DNA from 4 places in the Streptomyces sp. NPDC013455 genome. Region 3 is predicted to be linked to each of the others. Evidence: riboswitches for the same ligand, from Rfam matches in the RefSeq annotation. Region 3 holds a riboswitch; each other region holds the start of a gene.

Region 1 (3,186 bases), on a different contig from region 3:
TTCGGGCGGCGGGACTCGTTGCGCTCGATGACCGCGTTGGCGGCCGACAGAATGGTCTGCGTGGAGCGGTAGTTCTGCTCCAGCAGGATCGTCGTCGCGTCGGGGTAGTCCTCCTCGAACTGGAGGATGTTGCGGATCGTCGCGCCCCGGAAGGCGTAGATCGACTGGTCCGCGTCGCCCACGACACAGAGTTCGGCGGGCGGGAGGTCGTCTACGCCGGGCGGGGTGCCGGCGTCCCCGGCGGTGCGCTCGCCCGTCCCGACCAGCTCGCGGACGAGGGCGTACTGGGCGTGGTTGGTGTCCTGGTACTCGTCGACCAGGACGTGCCGGAAGCGGCGGCGGTAGTGCTCGGCGACGTCCGGGAAGGCGCGCAGCAGGTTGACCGTCGTCATGATCAGGTCGTCGAAGTCCAGCGCGTTCGCCTCGCGCAGCCGCGACTGGTACAGCGCGTAGGCCTGGGCGAGGGTCTTCTCGAAGCCGTCGGCGGCCTGGGCGGCGAAGTCCTCCTCGTCGATCAGCTCGTTCTTCAGGTTGCTGATCTTGGCGCTGAAGGACTTGGGCGGGAAGCGCTTGGGGTCGAGGTCCAGGTCACGGCAGACCAGGGCCATCAGGCGCTTGCTGTCGGCGGCGTCGTAGATCGAGAACGACGACGTGAAGCCCAGCTTCTTCGACTCGCGGCGCAGGATCCGCACGCACGCGCTGTGGAAGGTCATCACCCACATCGCGTTGGCGCGCGGGCCGACGAGCTGCTCGACACGCTCCTTCATCTCGCCCGCGGCCTTGTTGGTGAAGGTGATCGCGAGGATCTGGCCCGGGTGCACGTTCCGCTCGGCGAGCAGGTGGGCGATGCGGTGGGTGAGCACGCGGGTCTTGCCGGAGCCGGCGCCCGCGACGATGAGCAGCGGGGAGCCGGCGTGCACGACCGCGGCGCGCTGGTTGTCGTTAAGCCCCTCCAGGAGCGCCGCCGCATCGATCACCGGGCGCGGGGCACCGTCCCGGTAGTACGCGTCCCTGTCCGGCGGTACGTCGAACTTCCCGCCGAACAGATCGTCCGGAAGCGGCTCCGGAGCGTGATCGTCCTCGGGCGGCGGCGGGGGCTCCTCCTCGCGCCCGCGAGGGGGCTGGAGGTCCGCCAGGAAGCTGTCGTCAAAGAGGCTGCTCATCGCTCTCCGAGTCTAGGGCGCCCCACCGACAACCGGTCGCCGTCCCCGGAACATGACCGGTTTCCGGAGGAGTCGATCTCTACGCCGGCCCCGCCCCGCCCTTTGCTCACGCAATGGAAGCAGCCGGTGACGCGGTCGTGAAACCTCTGACAGGTCACGGAAATGTATCGGACATACTGCGCACCAACCTTCACAGAAGACACACGAGTTGGCTAGGTTGCCGTCAGGCCGCACGACCCCCTACCGGCGAACGTCGCCGGGCCGCGCGGCCTCCGCCGAGTCCGGCGCGCCCCGCACGGTGCCCGGAGCCGGGGACCCACCGATCCTGGGGTGAATCGGCCGACTCCCGCCCGGGACGACGCCGTAGGGCAACCCTTCCAAGCAGCCGCCCGAACCCGACAGCTAACCCGGTAGGCGGCAGCACGGAAGGAGTCGCCCCTCTTGGCGTCGCACCGCAAGCCGCGCCCCGGCGGTACTCAGACAGCGGGCATCCGCACCCCCGCCCTCGCCACCGCCGCGCTCACCTCCGTGGCCATGCTCTCCCAGAGCTCCGAGGCCACCTACGCGGCCGGTCACGGCAAGCCGAGCGCCGAGGAGGTCGAGCGGAAGATCGACGACCTCTACCGCCGGGCGGAGTCGGGGGCCGGGACATCCGGCACGGGCAAGGAACGAATCGTCCGGGGCGACCGGGCGGAGCGCGCCGGGTGGACCGAGCGAGCGGAGCGCACCGGGAAAGCCGAGCGCACCGGGGGGACCGGGCGGGAGGAACCGGCCGAGGCCCCGCGGCGACGCGCGGACAGTCTCCAGCGGCTCCGCGACGAGGTCGCCCGGCGCGCGGCCAGGACCCGCGCCCTTCCCGCACAGCGCGGCACCACCCCCGGCGACAGGACCCCGGGCGACAGGACCCCGGCCCAGCGCGGCGCGGCCCCGGCCCAGCGCGGCGCGGCCCCGGCCCGGCACGGGGCCGCCCCGGACTCCGCCGTGGCGGGCACCGCCGTCGCAAGCACCGCCGTCGCAAGCACCGCCGTGGCGGGCAGCCGGGCCGAGGTTCCTGCGAGCGGCCCGAAGGCGGCCAAGGCGGCCGTGCAGAAGAAGCTCGCCCACGCGCGCGTGCTGGTGTCACGGCGGACCACCCGGGCGACGCCGCCGACCGGCCACATGTCGCAGCCGGCCGACCAGGCGCCGCAGGGGCCCGACCACGTGTCGCGGGGGCCCGCCCAGGTGCCACAGCGGACCGGGCAGGTGCCGCAGTGGACCGGGCAGGTGTCGCAGCGGACCGGGCAGGGCATCGCCACGCCGCCCATGCCGTCCAGGCCACCCGTGCCGTCCGTGCCGCCGGCCTCGTCCGCGCCGTCCGTGTCCCCTGCCTCGCCCGCGCCGTCCGTGCCGCCCGCCTCGTCCGCGCCGTCCGTGTCCCCTGCCTCGCCTGCGCCGTCCGTGCCGTCCGGTGGGCACGCGACCAAGGCCAGGGAGGCCGTCGCCTTCGCGCGCGCCCAGCTCGGCAAGCCGTGCGTGTGGGGCGCCGCCGGTCCCGGGTCCTATGACTGCTCGGGCCTCACCCAGGCGGCCTGGAAGTCCGCCGGCGTCACCCTGCCGCGCACCGCGCGCGAACAGGCCGCCGCCGGCACCCCGGTCCCGCCGGCCGAGGCCCGCCCCGGCGACCTCGTGTTCTTCGACGACGTGAGCCATGTCGGACTCTGCACGGGCGACGGCATGATGGTCCACGCCCCGAGGCCGGGTGACTACGTCCGCGAGGAGCCGGTCTCCGGCGTCGGCCGGCCGGCCGTCCACAGCGTGGTCCGGCCGGGGTGACCCGGAGCGCCGGGGATCAGGTCCACAGGACGGCGATGAAGACGTTGGCGGTGGTCAGCAGGCCGACCAGCCCGAAGAGGCCCTTGTCGACCCGTTCCTCGTCGCGCTTGACGTAGACCAGGCCGAGGATCACGATCAGCAGCGCCAGCTTCACGCCGATCTTGATGTTGTTCACGTGCTGGTCGTCGGCCTGGTTGAGACCGACCAGGGC
Region 2 (3,186 bases), on a different contig from region 3:
GGAGGCGGGCCGCGACGACACCGAGAACGAGGAGACGGCCAAGTGACCGAGCTCGCCACGATGGAGTTCCACCCTCAGCCGCAGCCCGGTGAGGCCAGGCCCTGGGCGTTCCCGGCCCCCGAGCGCGGCACGCTGGACAACGGCCTGACCGTGCTGCGCTGCCACCGCCCCGGCCAGCAGGTCGTGGCCGTGGAGGTGCTGCTGGACGCGCCCCTGGACGCCGAGCCGGCCGGCCTGGACGGCGTCGCCACGATCATGGCGCGGGCCTTCTCGGAGGGCACCGACCGGCACTCCGCCGAGGAGTTCGCCGCCGAGCTGGAGCGCGCGGGCGCCACTCTCGACGCGCACGCCGACCACCCCGGCGTCCGGCTCAGCCTGGAGGTACCCGCCTCCCGGCTGGCCAAGGGCCTCGGCCTGCTCGCCGACGCCCTGCGCGCGCCGGCCTTCGCCGAGAGCGAGGTCGAGCGGCTGGTCCGCAACCGCCTGGACGAGATCCCGCACGAGCTGGCCAACCCCGCCCGCCGGGCCGCCAAGGAGCTGTCCAGGGAGCTGTTCCCGGCGTCCTCGCGCATGTCCCGCCCGCGCCAGGGCACCGAGGAGACGGTCGAGAAGATCGACGCCGCGGCCGTACGCGCCTTCTACGACCGCCATGTGCGGCCCGCGACGGCCACCGTGGTCGTCGTCGGCGACCTGACCGGCGCCGACCTCGACGCACTGCTCGGCGACACCCTGGGCGCCTGGACCGGCACCCCGGGCGAGCCCCGGCCCGTGCCGCCGGTGACCGCCGACGACACCGGGCGCGTGGTCATCGTGGACCGGCCCGGCGCCGTGCAGACCCAGCTGCTCATCGGCCGGGTCGGCCCCGACCGGCACGACCGGGTGTGGCCGGCCCAGGTGCTCGGCACGTACTGCCTCGGCGGCACCCTCACCTCCCGCCTGGACCGCGTCCTGCGCGAGGAGAAGGGCTACACGTACGGCGTGCGCTCCTTCGGGCAGGTCCTGCGCTCCGCGCCGGACGGCACGGGCGCCGCGATGCTCGCCATCAGCGGCTCCGTGGACACGCCGAACACCGGCCCGGCGCTGGAGGACCTCTGGAAGGTGCTGCGCACCCTCGCGAGCGAGGGCCTGACCGACGCCGAGCGGGACGTCGCCGTGCAGAACCTGGTCGGCGTGGCGCCGCTCAAGTACGAGACCGCGGCGGCCGTCGCGAGCACCCTGGCCGACCAGGTCGAGCAGCACCTGCCCGACGACTTCCAGGCGACGCTGTACCAGCAGCTGGCCGCCACGGGCACGGTGGAGGCCACCGCGGCCGTCGTGAACGCCTTCCCGGTGGACCGTCTGGTGACGGTCCTCGTCGGCGACGCGGCACGGATCAAGGCGCCGGTCGAGGCGCTCGGCATCGGTGAAGTGACCGTCGTGGCGGCCGAGTAGCCGAGCGGCGGCACGCGCGTGGGGCCCCGGCGACCGGTCGACGGACCGCCGGGGCCCCACGCTGTTCCACTCGCTCCCTCAGATGCCCGTTTTGGGGCGGAGGTTGCCTGTCTGCCCTGTGGGATGCGCTACAAACCGAGGGATTCGTTTGAGGATTGAAAGCGGGCCGCCGTAGCGTCGTCCGGGCTGTTCGTCAGGCAGTGCGCCGCAACCGCGGCACCGGACAGCCATCGCCGAGTCCCCGTACGGCGCGAGCCAGGGGAGCCGGGGACCCATGCAGTCCCTGGGGTGAATCGGGCGCCCGCCAGGGGGCCCGTAGGAGACCTTCCTGCTCCGAACCCGTCAGCTAACCCGGTAGGCGAGAGGGAAGGAAAGGACCAGCCACTTCATGGCGTTCATGTGCGCCACCGGGAAGCACCGCAAGCCCGGCCGGGTCAAGCGGACCACCGCCCAGGCGGCCGGCGTCGCGGCCCTGACCACCACCGGTGTGATCGGCACCCTCGCCGCCTCCCCGGCGCTCGCCGCGGAGAACTCCACCGAGCAGACCGGCCTCACCCCGGTCCTCACCGTGAGCGACGACGTCGCCGAGCAGATCGACGCGCAGGCCGCCGCCCAGCAGCAGGCCGCCGACGAGCGGGCGGTCGAGGCAGCCGCGGCGAAGCTGGCCGCCGAGAGGGCCGAGGAGGTGCGCGAGGCCAGGGCCCGCGCCGCCCGCGAGGCCGAGCGCAAGCGGCTGAACGCCTTCGTCAGCCCCATCGCGCACTCCTACGTCTCCACGGCCTACCAGGCGAGCAGCGGCCTGTGGTCCTCCGGTTCGCACACCGGCATCGACTTCCACGCCGCCAGCGGCACCGCCGTCCACGCTGTGGGCTCCGGCACGGTCGTCTCCACCGGCTGGGGCGGCGCGTACGGCAACGAGATCGTGATCCGGATGGCCGACGGCATGTACACCCAGTACGGGCACCTGTCCTCCATCGGCGTCACCGTGGGCCAGAAGGTCGTCCCGGGCCAGCAGATCGGCCTGTCCGGCGCCACCGGCAACGTCACGGGCCCGCACCTCCACTTCGAGGCGCGCACGACCCCCGACTACGGCTCGGACATCGACCCCGTGGCCTACCTCCGCAAGCACGGCGTGAACGTCTGACGCGCACCGCACGCCCCTCCGAAGCCCCGGCTCACCGAGCCGGGGCTTTCGTCGTTTTTCACGGCTTCCGCCGGATGTGCTGACCAAAAAATATCCATGGATTACGACCCGCCGTCGGCAATTACCGCTCACTGGAATAGAGTCACGGAACACGCGTCGGCGACGGCGTTTCACGGGGATTAATGCGGAGGTCGGTCATGCGTATTCCGGCGCACTCGGTGTGCACGGCGATCCGGGACGACATCGTCGCCGGTGTCTACGAGCGCGGCAGCCGCCTCACCGAGGAAGTACTGGCCCGCCGCTACGGCGTCTCGCGCGTCCCCGTGCGGGAGGCGCTGCGCACGCTGGAGGCGGAGGGCTTCGTGGTGACGCGCCGGCACGCGGGCGCGTGCGTGGCCGAGCCGACCGAGCAGGAGGCCGCCGACCTGCTGGAGATGCGGATGCTGCTGGAGCCGCTGGGCGCAGCGCGGGCCGCCCAGCGGCGCACCGAGGCCCATCTGAAGGTGCTGCGCGGGCTGGTACGGCTCGGTCAGGAGCGGGCCCGGCGGGGGCACAGCGAGGATCTGCGCTCGCTGGGCGGCTGGTTCCACGAGACCCTCGCGCAGGCCTCC
Region 3 (3,186 bases):
GGCGGCGATGTAGGCGCGCCAGGCGCGCTGCTCCTCGGAGGTGAGCCAGCGGGTCGTCATGCCGCCAGTGTAAGTTTGCTTCAAAATTGAACCAAGCCGTCCGCCTGCCGACGGTCCACTCAGCGACCGTCCGCCTCCCCAGAGAGGGCGCCGATGCCCCTGCCGTACGTGCTGCTGTCCGCCGCCGTCTCCCTCGACGGCTATCTGGACGACACCGGCCCCGAGCGGCTGCTGCTCTCCAGCCCGGCCGACTTCGACCGGGTCGACGAGGTCCGGGCCTCCGCCGACGCCGTCCTCGTCGGCGCCGGCACCCTCCGCGCCGACAACCCGAGGCTGCTGGTCTACTCAGCCGACCGGCGCGCGGCACGCGTCGCGGCGGGCCGGCCGGAGTACCCGCTCAAGGTCACCGTCACCGCCTCCGGCGACCTCGACCCGGGCGCCCACTTCTGGCATACCGGCGGCGAGAAGCTCGTCTACACCACCGACCGGGGCGCCGAACGGGCCGCGCGGCTGCTCGGGCGCACCGCCGACGTCGTCCCGCTCGGCCCGGCCCTCGACTGGCGGGCCCTGCTGGAGCACCTGCACGACGTGCGCGGGGTCGGCCGCCTGATGGTCGAGGGCGGCGGCACGGTCCACACCCAGCTGCTCCACCAGGGCCTCGCCGACGAACTCCAGCTGGTGCTCGCCCCGCTCTTCGTGGGCGACCCCGCGGCCCCGCGCCTGTTCGGGCCCGGCCCCTACCAGGGCGGTCGCCTGCGGCTGCTCGACACCCGGCGGATCGAGGACGTCGTCCTCATGCGGTACGCGCCCACGGCCCCCGGCACCGGCCCGGCCGCCACCGCCGCCGACCGCCACTGGCTGCGCACCGCGTGCGAGCTCGCCGCGCTGTGCCCGCCCTCGGAGACGGCGTTCAGCGTCGGCGCGGTCGTGGTCGCCGCCGACGGTACGGAGCTGGCCCGCGGCCACTCCCGGGAGGGCGCCGACCCCGTGGTCCACGCGGAGGAGGCGGCGCTGGCGAAGATCGGCCGCGATGACCCGCGACTGCCGGGCGCGACCGTCTACAGCAGCCTGGAGCCCTGTGCCCGCCGTTCCTCGCGGCCCGCGCCCTGCGCCGAGCTGATCCTCGCCGCGGGCGTGCGCCGCGTGGTCACCGCCTGGCGGGAGCCGGACACCTTCGTGACGGCGGCCGACGGGGCGGGGCTGCTGCGCACCGGGGGTGCGCGGGTCGTCGTCCTGCCGGAGCTTGAGGCCCTCGCCAAGGAGCCGAACGCCCATCTGCTCGCCTGAAAAGCACTCAGGGCCGGAATCCACTGGATTCCGGCCCTGAGTCTTCAGTAGCGGGGACAGGATTTGAACCTGCGACCTCTGGGTTATGAGCCCAGCGAGCTACCGAGCTGCTCCACCCCGCGTCGTTGTGTGACCAGCATACGCCATGCGAGGGGTCCGATGCACATCGCTTCCCGCGCCCGCGCCGATCATCACGCACAGTGATCGAAGGGGTGCCGTGCGCTTCAGGTCCGGGTCACCATCAAAACCGTCGATGACTGCTGGCCTGGGGTCAACTCGCCCGTTTTGCAGGGGTCCTGGCCGGTAAGTCCGGGGTTTAAAAAGCTTAACGATCAAGTCGAACGGCTTGGAAAGTGACTGGCAGGTCTATTAACGTTCGATAACGCAGCGCGGTCGTCCCAGCCGTCACAAGAGGCGGCTCCGTGCGCACGCGCCGAATCCCGCAAGGGAGCCGGGGAACCACCACCCTGGGGTGAATCACGCGGATGCGGTCGTGAACTCACGGAGTCCACGACCGGTATACGCGCGTAGGAGACCTTCCTGCTCCGAACCCGTCAGCTAACCCGGTAGGCGGAGGAAGGAAAGGAGCACGCCTGCGTGGCGTCCAACCGGCCTGCCCCAGAAGCCCCGTTCATACCGGCCCAAGCGCCGGCCGAGACCTTCGGCTACGGCGCCTACCGCGCGGAAGAGGGTCCCTGGGAGGAGTGGAACCCCACCGAGGAGACCGTCGCCCCGGTCCGCGGCCGGCACCGCGTCGCCAAGCAGCGCGGCGGCTTCGCGCGCAGCTCCACCGTCCTCGGCGTCGGCGTGATCGCCGCGGTCGGCGCGGGCGGCATGGCCAGCGCCCAGACCGGCAAGCCGCCGGTCTCCATCTCGATGCCCGACCTGCCCTCCGTCGGCTCCCTCTTCGACGACGGCTCCGCCGACGCCCAGGCGGCCGAAACCACCACCACCGCGCTCAGCAGCCTCGGCGGGACCTCGGCCGACACCGAGCACGGCACCGACGCGGGCGAGGCGCTGCGCAACCGGATCATGGCCCAGGCCGAGCAGCAGCAGGGCCAGGCCGAGAGCAGGGCCACCGCCACCGCGCTCGCCGCCGCGGAGAAGCAGAGCGCCGCGGCCGCGGCCGCCGCCGAGAAGGAGGCCGCCGCCAAGGCCGCGGCGGCCAAGGAGAAGGCCGAGGCCGAGGCGGAGGCCGAGGCCGCGAAGGCGGAGGCCGCCGCACAGAAGGCGGCCGAGGAGAAGCGGCTGGCCGAGCTGGCCAAGCAGTACGCCCTGCCGACCTCCTCGTACACGATCACCTCGACGTTCGGTCAGGCCGGCTCCATGTGGTCCTCCGGCTACCACACCGGCCTGGACTTCGCCGCCCCCACCGGCACCCTCGTCAAGGCCGTGCACGGCGGCACGATCACCCAGGCGGGCTGGGCCGGCGCCTACGGCTACCGCACGGTCCTCACCCTCGAGGACGGCACCGAGGTGTGGTACTGCCACCAGTCCTCGATCAGTGTCTCGGTCGGCCAGAAGGTCGGTACCGGCGACGTCATCGGCCGCGTCGGCGCCACCGGCAACGTCACCGGCCCGCACCTGCACCTGGAGATCCACCCGGGCGGCCAGGCCACCGGCATCGACCCGACGGCCTGGCTGCGCGACAAGGGTCTCAACCCCTGAGCCGTCCTGCCGAAAAGGGCGCCGGTGGCGGGATGCGACGACCCGCCGCCGGCGTTGTCATGACGTATGACGTCACTTCGTAAACTCGGCTCTTCCGATCTCGAGGTCTTCCCGCTCTGCCTCGGTGGCAACGTCTTCGGCTGGACCGCCGACGAGGACACCTCCTTCGCCGTCCTGGACGCCTACGCGGCGGCCGGCGGCAACTTCATCGACACCGCCGACTCCTACTCG
Region 4 (3,186 bases), on a different contig from region 3:
ATCTGCTCGATGACGGCGAGGACGGCCTTCTCGACGCCCTTGCCCTGGTAGCGGTTCGGGTCACCGTCGCGCAGCTCGATGGCCTCGAAGGCGCCGGTCGAGGCGCCGGACGGAACGGCGGCACGACCCGTGCTGCCGTCGTCGAGGCCGACCTCGACCTCGACCGTGGGGTTGCCTCGGGAGTCCAGGATTTCCCGGGCTACGACGACGTCGATGGACGGCACGAGCATCTCCTTCTTGGATGTGACGCTGGAAGTGCGGGGCTGGTGTGCCTTGCGCCTAGAGCCTAACCGTCCCGGGGGCGTCGGCCACCGACCGACCGTCCCGTGGACAAGCTGACCGTACCTTTTGTTTCTGTCCGAAACAAAGGACTCCGGGTGGACGGACACAAAAAAGCCCCGTCCCGGTGCGTACGGGGGAACACGCACCGGGACGGGGAGCCCGTGGGGACGGGGGTGGCCCGCACGGGGGTCTTCAGCGTGGCCCGCACACCTGTGCGAGCCCTGTGGCTCCGGTGGGAGCCGGGTGTCACTTCAGGTGCAGCTGCTGGCCCGGGTAGATGAGGTCGGCGTCCTCGACGATGTTCTTGTTCAGCTCGAACAGCTTCTTCCAGCCGCCCTTGACGCCCTGCTCGTCGGCGATGGTGCTGAGGGTGTCGCCGGCGGCCACCTTGTACTCGCCGTCGCCCTTCGCGACCTTCTCGCCGGTCGGGGTGGTGACGGTCTTGCCCGTGGACGCGGCCGGACGCTCGGCGGAGCGGGAGGCGGCCTGCCCGTCGGTGGAGCGGGTGGCGGTGCCCGAGTCCGTGGAGGTGCTCGGGGCGGAGCCGTTGTAGGGGGTGCTGGACAGGCCCGTGCCGCAGACCGGCCAGGCGCCCTTGCCCTGCGCGGCGAGGACCTTCTCGGCGACCGCGATCTGCTGCGCCTTGCCGGCCTTGTCGGCGGTCGGGGCGTATGCGGTGCCGCCGTACGCGGCCCAGGTGGAGGCGGAGAACTGCAGACCGCCGTAGTAGCCGTTGCCGGTGTTGATGGACCAGTTGCCGCCGGACTCGCACTGGGCGACCTTGTCCCACTCGGCGGCGGTGGCGGCGGAGGCGTTGCCGGCCGCCATCAGCGGGGCGGCGACGGCGGCGCCGGTGACACCGGCGAGCGTGATGGCGCGGACGGCCTTGGACGGACGACGGTGCTTGCCCTTGCCGGTAAACAGCATGGATCGATCCCCTCACCGACGCCTGCGAGGTGAGCTGTCGGGTTCGGGCCGGTTGAGTTGCCCGGCCGCGGTCCCGCTTGCGCGGAGATCGCGGCTTCACCCCCAGCCGGTTCCAGCGTCAACCGCTGGTTCCGGCACCTACCTTGGGTCCCCCGCTCCTGCCTACGGCGCTTGACGCGACGACTGTTCCCGGGCGTCCGCTGGCAGGATTCGGCGTTGCGGATGCCGGGGCTCGCGGTGACGAGCGGCCTCGACCGTAGACACGCGATCCGCGGAATTTCAAAGACGATCAGGGCTTCTGAGACTCATCCCACACTTTCGCCAAATCGGACATTAGGGCGTTAAGTGGGGCGTCAACTGCCCCTACTCCGCGTCCTTTTCGTCCTCGACTTCCAGGGTCTGACCGGCGGTGATGTGGTTCGGGTCGGACCCGATGGCCTTCTTGTTGCCGGCGTAGAGCGCATGCCATCCGCCGTCGACGTCAAGGGAGTCGGCGATGGAGGCGAGGGAGTCTCCCTGGCGGACGGTGTAGGTACCCGGTTCGCGGGAGGCGTGCCGGCCGGACGCGGTGGCGTTCTGACCGTTTGTCACGCTTTCGTCCGCGCTCGCACCCCGGTGACGCCCGCCGCCCGCGAGGGCACCGGTGTCGACCAGGCTCCAGGAACCGGCGGCCTTCTGGGGATCGTCCGCGCGGCCGGGGTCCGGGGTGGCCGCGGGCAAGCCGTCGGCGCCCTGCGCGCTTCCCCGGTCCGGCGTGGCGGACTTGTCGGACTTGGGGGTGTCCGTCCCGATGGAGCCGGTGGCCGTGCCGGCTTCCTCGCCCGGCTCCGTGCTCGGCGTGGCCGTGGTGTCGGAGGAGGAACCGGAGCCGGTGCCGGTGTCGCCGCCCGTGCCGGTGCCGTCCGAGGTCTTCGGATCCGGCTTACCGGACGGGTGGGAGCTGTCGGACTTGCCGGAGGTGTCGGACTCGGGGGCGGGCGTCGAGGAGTCGGCCGGGGGCTCGGTGTCCTCGGAGCCGCCGACGCCCGTGTCGACGTCCACCGAACCCGAGTCCGTGGTCAGCCCGGACAGCAGGGCGCAGGTGGCCCAGGGGGCGGTGCCCTTGTCGGCGAGGATCTTCTCGGCCACGGAGATCTGCTGCGAACGGCTGGCCTGGTCGGCGCTGTCCGCGTACTGCGTACCGCCGTACGCGGCCCAGTCGTCCTGCGAGATCTGCAGGCCGCCGTAGTAGCCGTTGCCCGTGTCCGCGCTCCAGGAGCCTCCGCTCTCGCACTCGGCCACCTTGTCCCACGTGGTGCCGTCGGCCGCGTTGGCGCTCGCCGCGCCGAGCAGCGGGATGGCGATGGCGGAGCCGGTCACTCCGGCCGCGACGAGGAGGGCGGGAGCCTGGCGGGGGCGACGGTGTCGGCCGTTCCCGGAGAGCATGCAGAAGCCTTTCGAGCGACAGCAGGACCGGCGCGGCGGATGGAGCCGGTCGCCGCGCTGATGGGTGAACGTATAGGCAGACGATCACTTGTCACAAGTTCATGCCGCACAGATCACGTGAAGATCACAGAGTTGAACGTGTGTCATGTTCCGCTGGAGCGAGTGTGTTCAGACGGTGGGGGTGAACTCGACCGGCAGGCTGCGCAGGCCGCGCATGATGAGCCCGCCGCGCCAGCGCAGGTCGGCCGGATCCGCGGCGAGCCGCAGGTCGGGCAGGCGGGTGAGCAGCGTGGCGAGCGCGGTCTGCCCCTCCAGGCGGGCGAGCGGCGCGCCGAGGCAGTAGTGGATGCCGTGGCCGTAGCCGAGGTGCTGGTTGTCGCGGCGGGCGAGGTCCAGCACGTCCGGGTCACCGAACCGCTCCGGGTCCCGGTCGGCGGCGGCGAGGACGACGAGCACCGGATCGCCCGGCGCGATGTCCTGCCCGCCGATGGTGAGCGGCTCGGTGGCGAACCGCCAGGTGGCCAGCTCCACCGGGCCGTCGTAGCGCAGCAG

The links. A riboswitch is a leader RNA that binds a small molecule or an ion and turns the genes downstream of it on or off. The one in region 3 is predicted to bind cyclic di-AMP.
Region 1: another riboswitch for cyclic di-AMP. It lies ahead of ABZ576_RS18540 (NlpC/P60 family protein); the one in region 3 lies ahead of ABZ576_RS29220 (M23 family metallopeptidase).
Region 2: another riboswitch for cyclic di-AMP. It lies ahead of ABZ576_RS07150 (M23 family metallopeptidase); the one in region 3 lies ahead of ABZ576_RS29220 (M23 family metallopeptidase).
Region 4: another riboswitch for cyclic di-AMP. It lies ahead of ABZ576_RS06245 (transglycosylase family protein); the one in region 3 lies ahead of ABZ576_RS29220 (M23 family metallopeptidase).

The regions. Positions count from the first base shown of each region.
Region 1 is NZ_JBEYCX010000010.1:170,450-173,635, reverse strand. It holds gene pcrA (DNA helicase PcrA) at 1-1,163, opposite strand, end outside; cyclic di-AMP (ydaO/yuaA leader) riboswitch at 1,427-1,596, shown strand; gene ABZ576_RS18540 (NlpC/P60 family protein) at 1,605-2,975, shown strand; gene ABZ576_RS18535 (hypothetical protein) at 2,992-3,186, opposite strand, start outside.
Region 2 is NZ_JBEYCX010000003.1:117,716-120,901, forward strand. It holds gene ABZ576_RS07140 (pitrilysin family protein) at 1-46, shown strand, start outside; gene ABZ576_RS07145 (pitrilysin family protein) at 43-1,431, shown strand; cyclic di-AMP (ydaO/yuaA leader) riboswitch at 1,653-1,807, shown strand; gene ABZ576_RS07150 (M23 family metallopeptidase) at 1,820-2,575, shown strand; gene ABZ576_RS07155 (GntR family transcriptional regulator) at 2,773-3,186, shown strand, end outside.
Region 3 is NZ_JBEYCX010000023.1:21,892-25,077, reverse strand. It holds gene ABZ576_RS29235 (MarR family transcriptional regulator) at 1-60, opposite strand, end outside; gene ABZ576_RS29230 (dihydrofolate reductase family protein) at 154-1,287, shown strand; tRNA gene ABZ576_RS29225 (tRNA-Met) at 1,336-1,409, opposite strand; cyclic di-AMP (ydaO/yuaA leader) riboswitch at 1,709-1,877, shown strand; gene ABZ576_RS29220 (M23 family metallopeptidase) at 1,885-2,955, shown strand; gene ABZ576_RS29215 (aldo/keto reductase) at 3,022-3,186, shown strand, end outside.
Region 4 is NZ_JBEYCX010000002.1:475,205-478,390, reverse strand. It holds gene eno (phosphopyruvate hydratase) at 1-224, opposite strand, end outside; gene ABZ576_RS06245 (transglycosylase family protein) at 529-1,209, opposite strand; cyclic di-AMP (ydaO/yuaA leader) riboswitch at 1,214-1,389, opposite strand; gene ABZ576_RS06240 (transglycosylase family protein) at 1,573-2,634, opposite strand; gene ABZ576_RS06235 (cytochrome P450) at 2,803-3,186, opposite strand, start outside.